One region of the Muribacter muris genome, then DNA from elsewhere that is predicted to be linked to it. Evidence: riboswitches for the same ligand, from Rfam matches in the RefSeq annotation. Region 1 holds a riboswitch; each other region holds the start of a gene.
What was found. Region 1 has a riboswitch for thiamine pyrophosphate ahead of thiM (hydroxyethylthiazole kinase). Riboswitches for the same ligand answer to the same signal wherever they lie in the genome.
Positions count from the first base shown of each region.

Region 1 (3,279 bases):
ATCGATAATCCAAATATGAGATTTTGCTTTTTTAGCCGCTCAATAATCTGTTTGACATTGCCGTCCGATTGACCGATGTGAATACCGTCCGCCCCGACTGCCAGCCCCAACTCGACATCATCATTCATAATAAAAGGAATCTGATAGTCGTGGCATAATCGGCGACATTTTTTGGCGAGATCTGCCTGTGCTTTAGGCTGTGCAGCCAAAGAGAATTGACCTTTATCACGAAATTGAAAGCAACTGATGCCGCTCTCTAGTGCCTGTCTTAAGATGTTCAGTAAGTTATCGGCAGGATCGCCGCTTAAATGTCGCATATCCTGTGTGCCGGCAATAAAGTAAAGATGCAGTGAAGCCCTAATATTAACTTTCATCTTGATATGCCCAGTGGTTAGTCGGCCCTTGCCCTTTGCCGATATTTAAACTGTTGCAAATGGCGGCATTGACAAATTTTTTAGTGATACTGACCGCTTGTTGTACGGTTTTGCCTTTTGCAAGCTCCGCCGTAATGCAGGCGGAGAAGGTACACCCTGTGCCGTGAGTATGGGGTGTGTCATAGCGTGGGGTACTTAATGTCAATTCAAATTCAGGGTGAAACACCCAATCGGTACTCATCTCCCCTTGAAGATGTCCCCCCTTTATAATCACAGCGTTTGCGCCCATTTTTTGTAGGGCTTGTGCCGCCCGTTTTGCCGTGCGATGATCGGTGATGTGTATGCCGGTTAAGGCTTCCGCTTCCGGTAAATTAGGGGTAAGAATGTCCGTTAAAGGCAGTAATTGGCGGATCAAGGCAGTGATCGCGTCAGGGGCTAATAAAGCTGAGCCACCCTTGGCGATCATAACCGGATCGACAATGAGCCGATTAAATTGATAATAGCGTAGCTTGTCGGCAACACATTCAATGACCTCACTACTGCCGAGCATACCGAGTTTGACGGCGGCGAGTTCAAAATCTTGCGCTACCGTATCAATTTGTGCAGCAATACTCTTGACAGGAATAGGGTGAATGTCAAACACCCCTTGCGTATTTTGAGCGGTTACGGCGGTAATCACGCTCGTGCCAAAAACACGGCGCATTTGGAACGTTTTTAAATCCGCCTGAATACCTGCACCGCCGCCACTGTCCGAACCGGCAATCGTCAGCACTTGAGGGATCTTATTCATCACTTACCCTCGCGCGTGTTGAAATATCTGTCGGGCGAAGGGTGGCAAGACAATCAAGTAACTGCACGGCGAATTTCCCTGATTGCTGCGGTAAAATCCCTTGAGTTGCCAGCTCGCCTGCTATGTTATAACTTGTGCAGGCTTCAATGGTCGCTTGGAAGGCTTGATCTTGGTCGGCAACGCTCAAAAAGGCGGCAAATACTGCACCGAGTAGGCAGCCTGCGCCGGTGATACGGGTAAAAAGCGGTGTGCCGTTGTGGATATTCACCACGCGGTTACCATCGCTGATGCGATCGATTTCTCCGCTCATTGCCACGATACAGTGATATTTTTGGGCAACTGCCTGTGTCATCGCAGCGAAGTCCGCTTGCCCCTGTCCGGCATCGACTCCTTTCGCTTGCCAATCTATTTCGGCAAGTGTGGCAATTTCACCGACATTACCCCGAATAACGCTCATTTTCACCGTTTGTAACAGATGGGCTATGGCTTGTTGGCGGTAAGGCGTTGCCCCTACGCCAACGGGATCTAACACAACCGGCACGTTCAGGGCATTTGCCGCACGTCCGGCGCATATCATTGCATCGAGATCCGAATGATTGAGCGTGCCGATATTTAAGAGTAAGCCTTTGGAAAAGTGTTGAATATCTGACATTTCTTGCACATTGGCGGACATTAACGGCGAAGCGCCCAATGCCAACAGACCGTTTGCGGTGTAGTTGGCGACAACGTAATTGGTAATGCAATGGATTAACGGGTTGGCTTGGCGGATTTTATCTAAAAGAGAAAATTGCATAGTGTCTCCTATTTATTGAATAAAAGCAGAACCAGCAATATTGACGAAAAGGTGGACAGTATTGAAGTTAGTTCCCTACGTCAGTATTAACTGAATCAGGTTCACGGGTATAATCTCAGCAATAATTGCACCCCGACTAAACGATTTTTAGTCTAATACTGCCAAAATATTTCGCAAGTGGTTGCGCGAAAAAAGATCAAAAATGTGATCTTCTTCACATGTTGAGAGCAATATTTTTCAGAAAGCGATTGATCAGGTTTGCCCTGTGCGATTTCAGCCTATTGATGCGGAGATTGTTGCTGTATCCGGCGGGGCTTTATGTTAGACTGCCCGCACTTTTCCGCCGAACAAGCGGTAAGAAAATTTCCATTTTTTGCAAAAGGATCAGGTTATGTATCAACAACAGATTTTGGCAGAATTGAAAGAAGCTGCCGAAGTATTAGATAAATTCATTCAAGACGAACACAATTTAGCCTTAATTCAGCAGGCGGCATTGCTGATTTCCGACAGTTTCAAACAAGGCGGAAAGGTACTTTCTTGCGGTAACGGCGGTTCGCACTGCGATGCGATGCACTTTGCCGAAGAGCTGACCGGACGTTATCGCGAAAACCGCCCCGGTTATCCGGCGATTGCCATTTCCGATGTCAGCCATTTAAGCTGTGTGAGTAACGATTTCGGCTATGAATATGTCTTTTCCCGCTATGTTGAAGCCGTGGGGCAAAAAGGCGATGTCCTGTTTGGACTGTCCACCTCCGGCAATTCAAAGAATGTGCTTAATGCAATAGCAGCGGCGAAAGCCAAAGGAATGAAAGTGATTGCGATGACGGGTAAAGACGGCGGGCAAATGGCGGGGCTGGCGGATGTGGAAATCCGTGTGCCGCATTTCCGCTATGCCGATCGTATTCAAGAAGTGCATATTAAAGTCATTCATATCTTAATGATGCTGATTGAATTTGAAATGGCTAAAGCGGCGTAATGTTGTTTAATGTCGATAGATCGGGGCAGGGGAGATGCCCCGATTTTTCGTGAAAAATCACTGGATTTTTTCTAAAATCCTGCTAAAATTCGCCCGTTTTTTGTGCTTAAGCTATTTTGCACGAAAAACGTTTATTTTTTTATGTTAATCCAAAATCACACACATATCATTAACTGGTTATCGGGGTGCTGTTAGATAATCTTTAACGGTCGATTTATCAGGGTATGTGGAGGCTAAACCCTTCCCATTTCATTGGGAACTCACAAAAGGAAAATTTTTATGGCACAAGTATCTATGCGCGATATGCTTAACGCAGGCGTTCACTTCGGTCACCAAACTCGTTACT
Region 1 covers NZ_SPPA01000022.1:27,991-31,269, reverse strand. The annotation lists gene thiE (thiamine phosphate synthase) at 1-374, opposite strand, end outside; gene thiD (bifunctional hydroxymethylpyrimidine kinase/phosphomethylpyrimidine kinase) at 364-1,164, opposite strand; gene thiM (hydroxyethylthiazole kinase) at 1,157-1,957, opposite strand; TPP riboswitch at 2,013-2,102, opposite strand; gene lpcA (D-sedoheptulose 7-phosphate isomerase) at 2,349-2,933, shown strand; gene rpsB (30S ribosomal protein S2) at 3,213-3,279, shown strand, end outside.

Region 2 (3,279 bases), on a different contig from region 1:
CAAAATGGCAAAAATCAGCGGTAATTTAGTGGCGACAGGCTTAAAATTCGGCATTGTCTGCGCCCGTTTCAACGATTTTATTAACGACAAATTATTATCCGGCGCAGTAGATGCGTTGGTTCGCCACGGTGCAAGCGAAGCCGATATTGACACCGTTTGGGTGCCAGGAGCATTTGAAATCCCGCTGGTTGCCAAAAAGATGGCGCAAAGCGGCAAATATGATGCGGTGATTTGCTTAGGCACAGTTATTCGCGGCTCAACCACTCACTACGATTATGTCTGTAACGAAGCGGCAAAAGGCATCGGTGCAGTGAGCTTAGAGACAGGCGTACCGGTGATGTTCGGGGTCTTAACCACCGAAAATATCGAGCAAGCGATTGAACGTGCTGGCACAAAAGCGGGTAACAAAGGCGCAGAATGTGCCTTAGGCGCAATCGAAATGGTTAATGTGCTTAAAGCACTGTAAACAGAAAACGGCGTGATGTGATCACGCCGTTGTGTTATAAACTTTCCGCCTGTGCGAGAATTTTTTCTTGCTCTAATGCCAGTTTTTCCAAACGGCGATTTTCTCGGCGGATTTCATCTTCCGCCTCCCACGCATCATAGGCTTGCACTATCTTCGCTACGATCGGGTGGCGTACAATATCTTGGCTGTCAAAATAGTTGAAGCTGACATCTTCCACTTTGCTCAGCACCTCGATAGCGTGTTTCAGCCCCGATTTTTGCGAGCGGGGCAGATCGACCTGCGTAATATCGCCGGTGATTACCGCTTTGGAATTAAAGCCGATACGGGTCAAAAACATTTTCATCTGCTCAATCGTGGTATTTTGACTTTCGTCTAAAATAATAAACGCATCGTTTAATGTCCGCCCGCGCATATAGGCAAGGGGCGCAATTTCAATTACATTGCGTTCCATCAATTTTTGCGCCCGTTCAAAGCCCAGCATTTCAAACAGTGCATCGTACAACGGGCGTAAATAGGGTTCAATTTTCTGCCCAAGATCCCCCGGTAAGAACCCCAGTTTTTCGCCCGCCTCAACCGCTGGTCGTGTTAGCAGAATGCGGCGGATTTCTTGACGCTCTAGTGATTCCACCGCTGCGGCGACCGCCAAAAAGGTTTTGCCTGTGCCAGCCGGCCCAATACCAAAACTAATGTCGTGGCGTAAAATATTGCGTAAATAGGCTTGCTGATGCTCGCCTCTCGGTTTAATCACCCCCCGTTTGGTTTTGATTGCGATCTCATACGCCGTTGAGGTGTCGGCAGATTGCAACATTAAGCGACTTTCTTGAATGGCAAGATGCACATCTTCAAGATCTAACTCTTTTACTTTGCCTTTTAGAGGGGCGGTTTCGTTGTAGAGTTGTTGTAGCAGCTTGGCAACCTTTTGTAAAAGTTGGGGGGAATGGTCGGTTTCAGGTTGTGGCTGTAAGGTGAGCGTAAAAGCGTTGCGGGCGATGCAGAGGTTAAAACTTTTTTCGATAAGGGCTAAATTCTCATCAAAAGCGCCGCAAAAGGCTTGGAGCCGGACGTTATCCTGCGGTTCAAGGGTAATAATCAGTTCGTTCAAATCGTGATCCTTTTTACAAGCGGTCGTTAGACCGGCAAAATCGACAAATGAAAAATTTGCGATATTTTAAGCGATTTTCCGCTTTCTTTATAGTAGAATGCGAATGTTCTCATTGGGGTGCGTGATATATCACGCTGAGAAATACCCATAGAACCTGATCTGACTAATATCAGCGTAGGGATTTGAGACAGACAATTTCGCCGTATTCTGTTTTAGATCCTTCTATTTATCTCCATTTTAGAAGGAACACTTATGAAACTTACCAAAATTTTGCCGCTTTCCGGTCTTTTTCTTGCCCTATCCGCCTTTGCCGACTCCCCAACATTGACGGTTTATACTTACGATTCATTCACATCGGAATGGGGACCTGCGCCTAAATTAGAAAAAATGTTTGAACAACAATGCGGTTGCGATGTGAAATTTATGCCCTTTGAAGACGGGGTTACAATGTTCAACCGCATTCGTCTGGAAGGACATAAAACTAAAGTGGACGTTATGCTGGGGATTGATAATTTTGTGATGCCGGAGGCCGAAAAAACGGGGCTATTTATTGCGCATCAACTGGATACAAGTTCGCTCGACCTCAAACAACCGTGGATGAATAGCACCTTTATCCCTTACGATTTCGGCGAGTACGCTTTTATCTACCATAAACAGAAATTGGCTAATCCGCCGAAAAGCCTGAAAGAACTGGTGGAAAGGCAGGACTTACGCGTGATTTATCAAGATCCCCGCACCAGTACCGTAGGGCGTGGTTTACTGTTTTGGGTTAATCAAGTTTATGGCGACAAGGCTGAAACTGCGTGGCAAAGCCTTGCAAAACATACGGTAACGGTTGGAAAAGGTTGGTCGGAAACTTACGGTGCGTTTTTAAAAGGGGAAGCAGATTTAGTATTAAGTTATGCGACTTCGCCGCTCTATCACCAATGGCACGAGAAAAGCCAAGATTATGTCGCCTTAAATTTTGAGGAAGGGCATTTAGTGCAAACGGAAGTCGCTGCCATTACCAAAGCGAGTAAGCAGCCTGAATTGGCACGGCAATTTTTAGCTTTCTTACACCAACCGGAATCCCAAAAAGTGATTTCCTACCATAATGTGATGAAGCCGGTGGTGAGCAGCCAAGCCGATCCGCTCTTTCAAACCCTGCCGAATTACACCCAAATTGAATTTCATCAGCCCGAAACTGATACGGTCAAACAATGGTTAGCCACTTGGCAGAAAGCGGTGAGCAAATAAGCAATCAAAAAATCGGTAGTATTTAACTACCGATTTTAAGTAAAATTAAGACCTTTACTTAGTCTTATTTAACTGAGGATCTCTGCCGTAATTAGGATGATACGGACCATAAAGAATGTTAGGGGATTGACCTGTACGGAGTAAATTCCAGCTGGCAAAACCGGCAACGTCATAGCTTTTATCATTAATATGATTCATCACTTGGCTTACCGCAGCCCGAATTAGATTTCCTAGCAAACCGCTGTTATTATCACTACTATCGACACTGGCATAGCCTTTACCTGTCCATAAGGTTTTGCCTGTTTTAGTATCAACCAATTTAGCATTCATTGACACTCTCGTTACACTGTTAATAATTTGGTAGCTCACGCCGTAATTTTCAACATCAATGTATAAAACCGCATCGGCACCAAAGATACTTTTGATTTTATCCAATTTGACATTATGAATGTCTTGAGCTTGTGTTAATCCATTA
Region 2 covers NZ_SPPA01000013.1:10,211-13,489, reverse strand. The annotation lists gene ribH (6,7-dimethyl-8-ribityllumazine synthase) at 5-466, shown strand; gene E4T80_RS06815 (PhoH family protein) at 501-1,568, opposite strand; TPP riboswitch at 1,672-1,767, shown strand; gene thiB (thiamine ABC transporter substrate binding subunit) at 1,821-2,804, shown strand; gene E4T80_RS06805 (DUF799 domain-containing protein) at 2,859-3,279, opposite strand, start outside.
Region 2: another riboswitch for thiamine pyrophosphate. It lies ahead of thiB (thiamine ABC transporter substrate binding subunit); the one in region 1 lies ahead of thiM (hydroxyethylthiazole kinase).

Region 3 (3,279 bases), on a different contig from region 1:
TACAGGGGACATTTCATCATTAACCGCCAATAAAAACCAATGCTCTTGACAATGGGTAATCTGCGGGGCGTATTTATAGCGGAATTGGGGAAAAATTTCAAATTCTATCTTGAATTGGCAATCGACGAGCGTTAAATTTTGTGCAGCAATATCAATACCCGTTTCTTCTCTCACCTCCCGCAACGCCGTTTGGAAGGGTTGCTCGCCGCTTTCAATCGTGCCGGTTACCGACTGCCAAAAACTCGGTTCGTCTTGGCGTTGCAACATTAACACCCGTCCGCTATGTTGGGCATAAATCACCACCAAAACGGAATAGGGATTTTTATACTTCATTTAATAACGCCTAATTTGTGGGGCTTGGTAAGTGGCAATAAACTGTGCGATTTCGTCTAAATCGTCGGAAAATAAGATTTTTTGGTAATCCTCTGCCGTGAGAAATGCGGATTTCACCATTTGCTCAAACAACATTTTGAGGGGATTGTAATAGCCGCTTTGATTAAACAGAATGCACGGGTTCGGGTTTTGTCCGATTCTTGCCCACGAAATTACCTCGCTGATTTCCTCTAACGTCCCCGGCCCGCCGGCTAATGCAATATACGCTTCGCCCAATTCGATCATTTTTTGCTTGCGTACCGACATTGAATCGACCGTGATTAACTGGGTTAAGCCGGTATGTGCCAATTCCCGCTCCGCTAAAAAAGTCGGCATCACCCCGATAACTTCGCCGCCTTCGGCAAGCACCGTATCGGCAATCACGCCCATCAGCCCTGCTCGCCCGCCACCGTAAATTAAGCGATGCTGATGTGCGACAATCCATTTTCCTAAACGCACTGCCGAGTCTCGATAAACGATGTCGTTTCCCAAACTTGCGCCGCAATAAACGGTAATATTCACGCTTTCCCCTCCAAACGTTGTGTTAATTTGCGTTGATTTTCTTGCATTATCACTGCTAAATCAAGCTGGTATTTCTCGGCTAAAATAAGCAAATTATTCAGCACATCGCCGATTTCTTCCTGAATATGTACTAAACGAGTCTGTTGAGATAACGGCGGTTCATCGGCTCTATCCCGCCCGATTTCATACGCCCGTACCGCTTGTGCCAACTCGCCGACTTCCTCCGTCAAAAAATTCAAGCGGATAAAAGGGGTATAGTCATACCATTGCCGAAGTTTATAATATTCTACCAGCCAGTGTTGATAGGTTTTTAGTCTCATTTTGCCCCTTGTTTCCGAGCCATATTGCGTTTGAAATTCTACACTATTTTCAATAAAAATAATGAGATCTTTATCACAATTTTGTATGAAGGATATTGAGTGTTCCAAGAAAGTTGCTACACTGGTGGCATTAGTCGGGGTGCCTTATGGCTGAGATCATACCCGTGAACCTGAAACAGTTAGTACTGGCGTAGGAAACTAATTATGTCCACATCATATTCCCCTTTATTTTTTACTCCATTCTCGCATTTTCTCTACCCTATTAGACTAACTGTTTTCAGACTATCTTGAGTTCATTCCGTTTATATTCAACTGAAAATAGGAGAAATAGGATGCTTACTTGCCAACAACTCATCCAAGGTAGTTCAATTCATTGGAAAAACTACATCGAACATCATTTTGTGCTACAACTTGCTCAAGGTACGCTGCCCATTATAAATTTCCAACATTATCTAAAGCAGGACTATCTCTATCTTTTCCATTATAGCCGAGCATTTGGGTTAGCCGTTTATAAGGCGGATACGTTTGCTCAAATGAGTGCTGCACAGCAGGTGGTACAATCTATTTTAGAGGAGAGCGAGTTACATATCTCGTATTGCAAGGAATGGGGTATATCAAAGGAAGAACTGCAACAACTTTCCGAAGCCCCCGCCTGCATAGCTTATACTCGTTACGTTTTAGATTGTGGTATGCACGGCACACTCGCCGAACTATATGCCGCAATCGCGCCTTGTGCTTTAGGCTATGCTGAAATTGCCAGAATGATTAATGAACGCCGGCTTAGTCCATCAAATAATCCTTATCAAAAATGGATTGACAGTTACGCTTCTCCAGACTTTCAACATAGTGCCGCACAAATCGGTGCAACGCTAGAACAACTTTGTCAATTTATCACTCCCTCCCAGTTGCAAAAAATCCAAGAGATTTTTACTACGGCTACTCGTATGGAAGTGGCATTTTGGCAAATGGGATTAGATTTAAACTAACTGCTATTCAGCGTTCATCATACACCCGTGCAATGCTAAAGGAGCAACAAATGCAACCGACACAAAACAACCTCAAGCAGGTAATTACCGCGACAATGATAGGTACGACCATAGAATATTTCGATAATTACATCTATGCGATTGCTGCGGTACTCATTTTTAATCATCAGTTTTTTTATAGCGCCGATCCTGTGTCCAGTCAGATCGCAGCACTCTCGACACTTGCCCTGACCTTTATCGCCCGACCGCTAGGTGCCGCATTATTCGGGCATTTCGGTGATCGCTTCGGTCGGAAAAACACGCTAGTCGTCTCTCTGCTTCTAATGGGCTCGGCAACAGTCATTATCGGATTATTACCCACTTATGAACATATCGGTATCTGGGCAACATTACTGCTTTGTTTATGCAGAATCGGGCAAGGCATCGGCTTAGGCGGTGAATGGGGAGGGGCGGCACTGGTCGCGATTGAAAATGCCCCACAGCATAAACGAGGATGGTACGGCACCTTTCCACAGCTAGGTGCACCGATAGGATTATTACTGGCAAATGGCGTATTCTTTGTCGTTAATTGGCTTTTTGGTGATCAGGCATTAGTTGAATGGGCTTGGCGTATTCCGTTTATCTCATCGGTTATTCTCATTTTTATCGGGTTATACGTCCGTCTAAAATTAGTTGAAAGCCCAATTTTTATCACTGCAATAGCACAACAAAAACGAGCGGTAAACTTGCCGATAAAATGGGTTTTCTCCATCTACGCAAAACCTTTTATTTTAGGAATGTTGCTATCCGTTGCCGGCTATGTTTTATTTTATATTATGATTGCCTTTGCTCAAGTATATGCAAAATCACCGGTCGGACTCTCGCCTGCAGGTTATGCGACAGGGTTAGGGCTCTCAAGCGGCACATTGACTTTCCTGTTAATATGCAGTGCTTTTGCCCTTGCATTGACGATCAGCCTTTCGGGATATTATATCGACCGTATCGGACGTAAACAGTGGATGATAATCACCACGCTAGGTGTAACACTCTTTGGGCTATTTATCCCGTTCTTCCTTGAAAATGCAACCACATTAAGACTA
Region 3 covers NZ_SPPA01000001.1:83,120-86,398, forward strand. The annotation lists gene nudB (dihydroneopterin triphosphate diphosphatase) at 1-333, opposite strand, end outside; gene E4T80_RS00415 (LOG family protein) at 334-894, opposite strand; gene E4T80_RS00420 (MazG nucleotide pyrophosphohydrolase domain-containing protein) at 891-1,214, opposite strand; TPP riboswitch at 1,340-1,428, shown strand; gene tenA (thiaminase II) at 1,547-2,200, shown strand; gene E4T80_RS00430 (MFS transporter) at 2,251-3,279, shown strand, end outside.
Region 3: another riboswitch for thiamine pyrophosphate. It lies ahead of tenA (thiaminase II); the one in region 1 lies ahead of thiM (hydroxyethylthiazole kinase).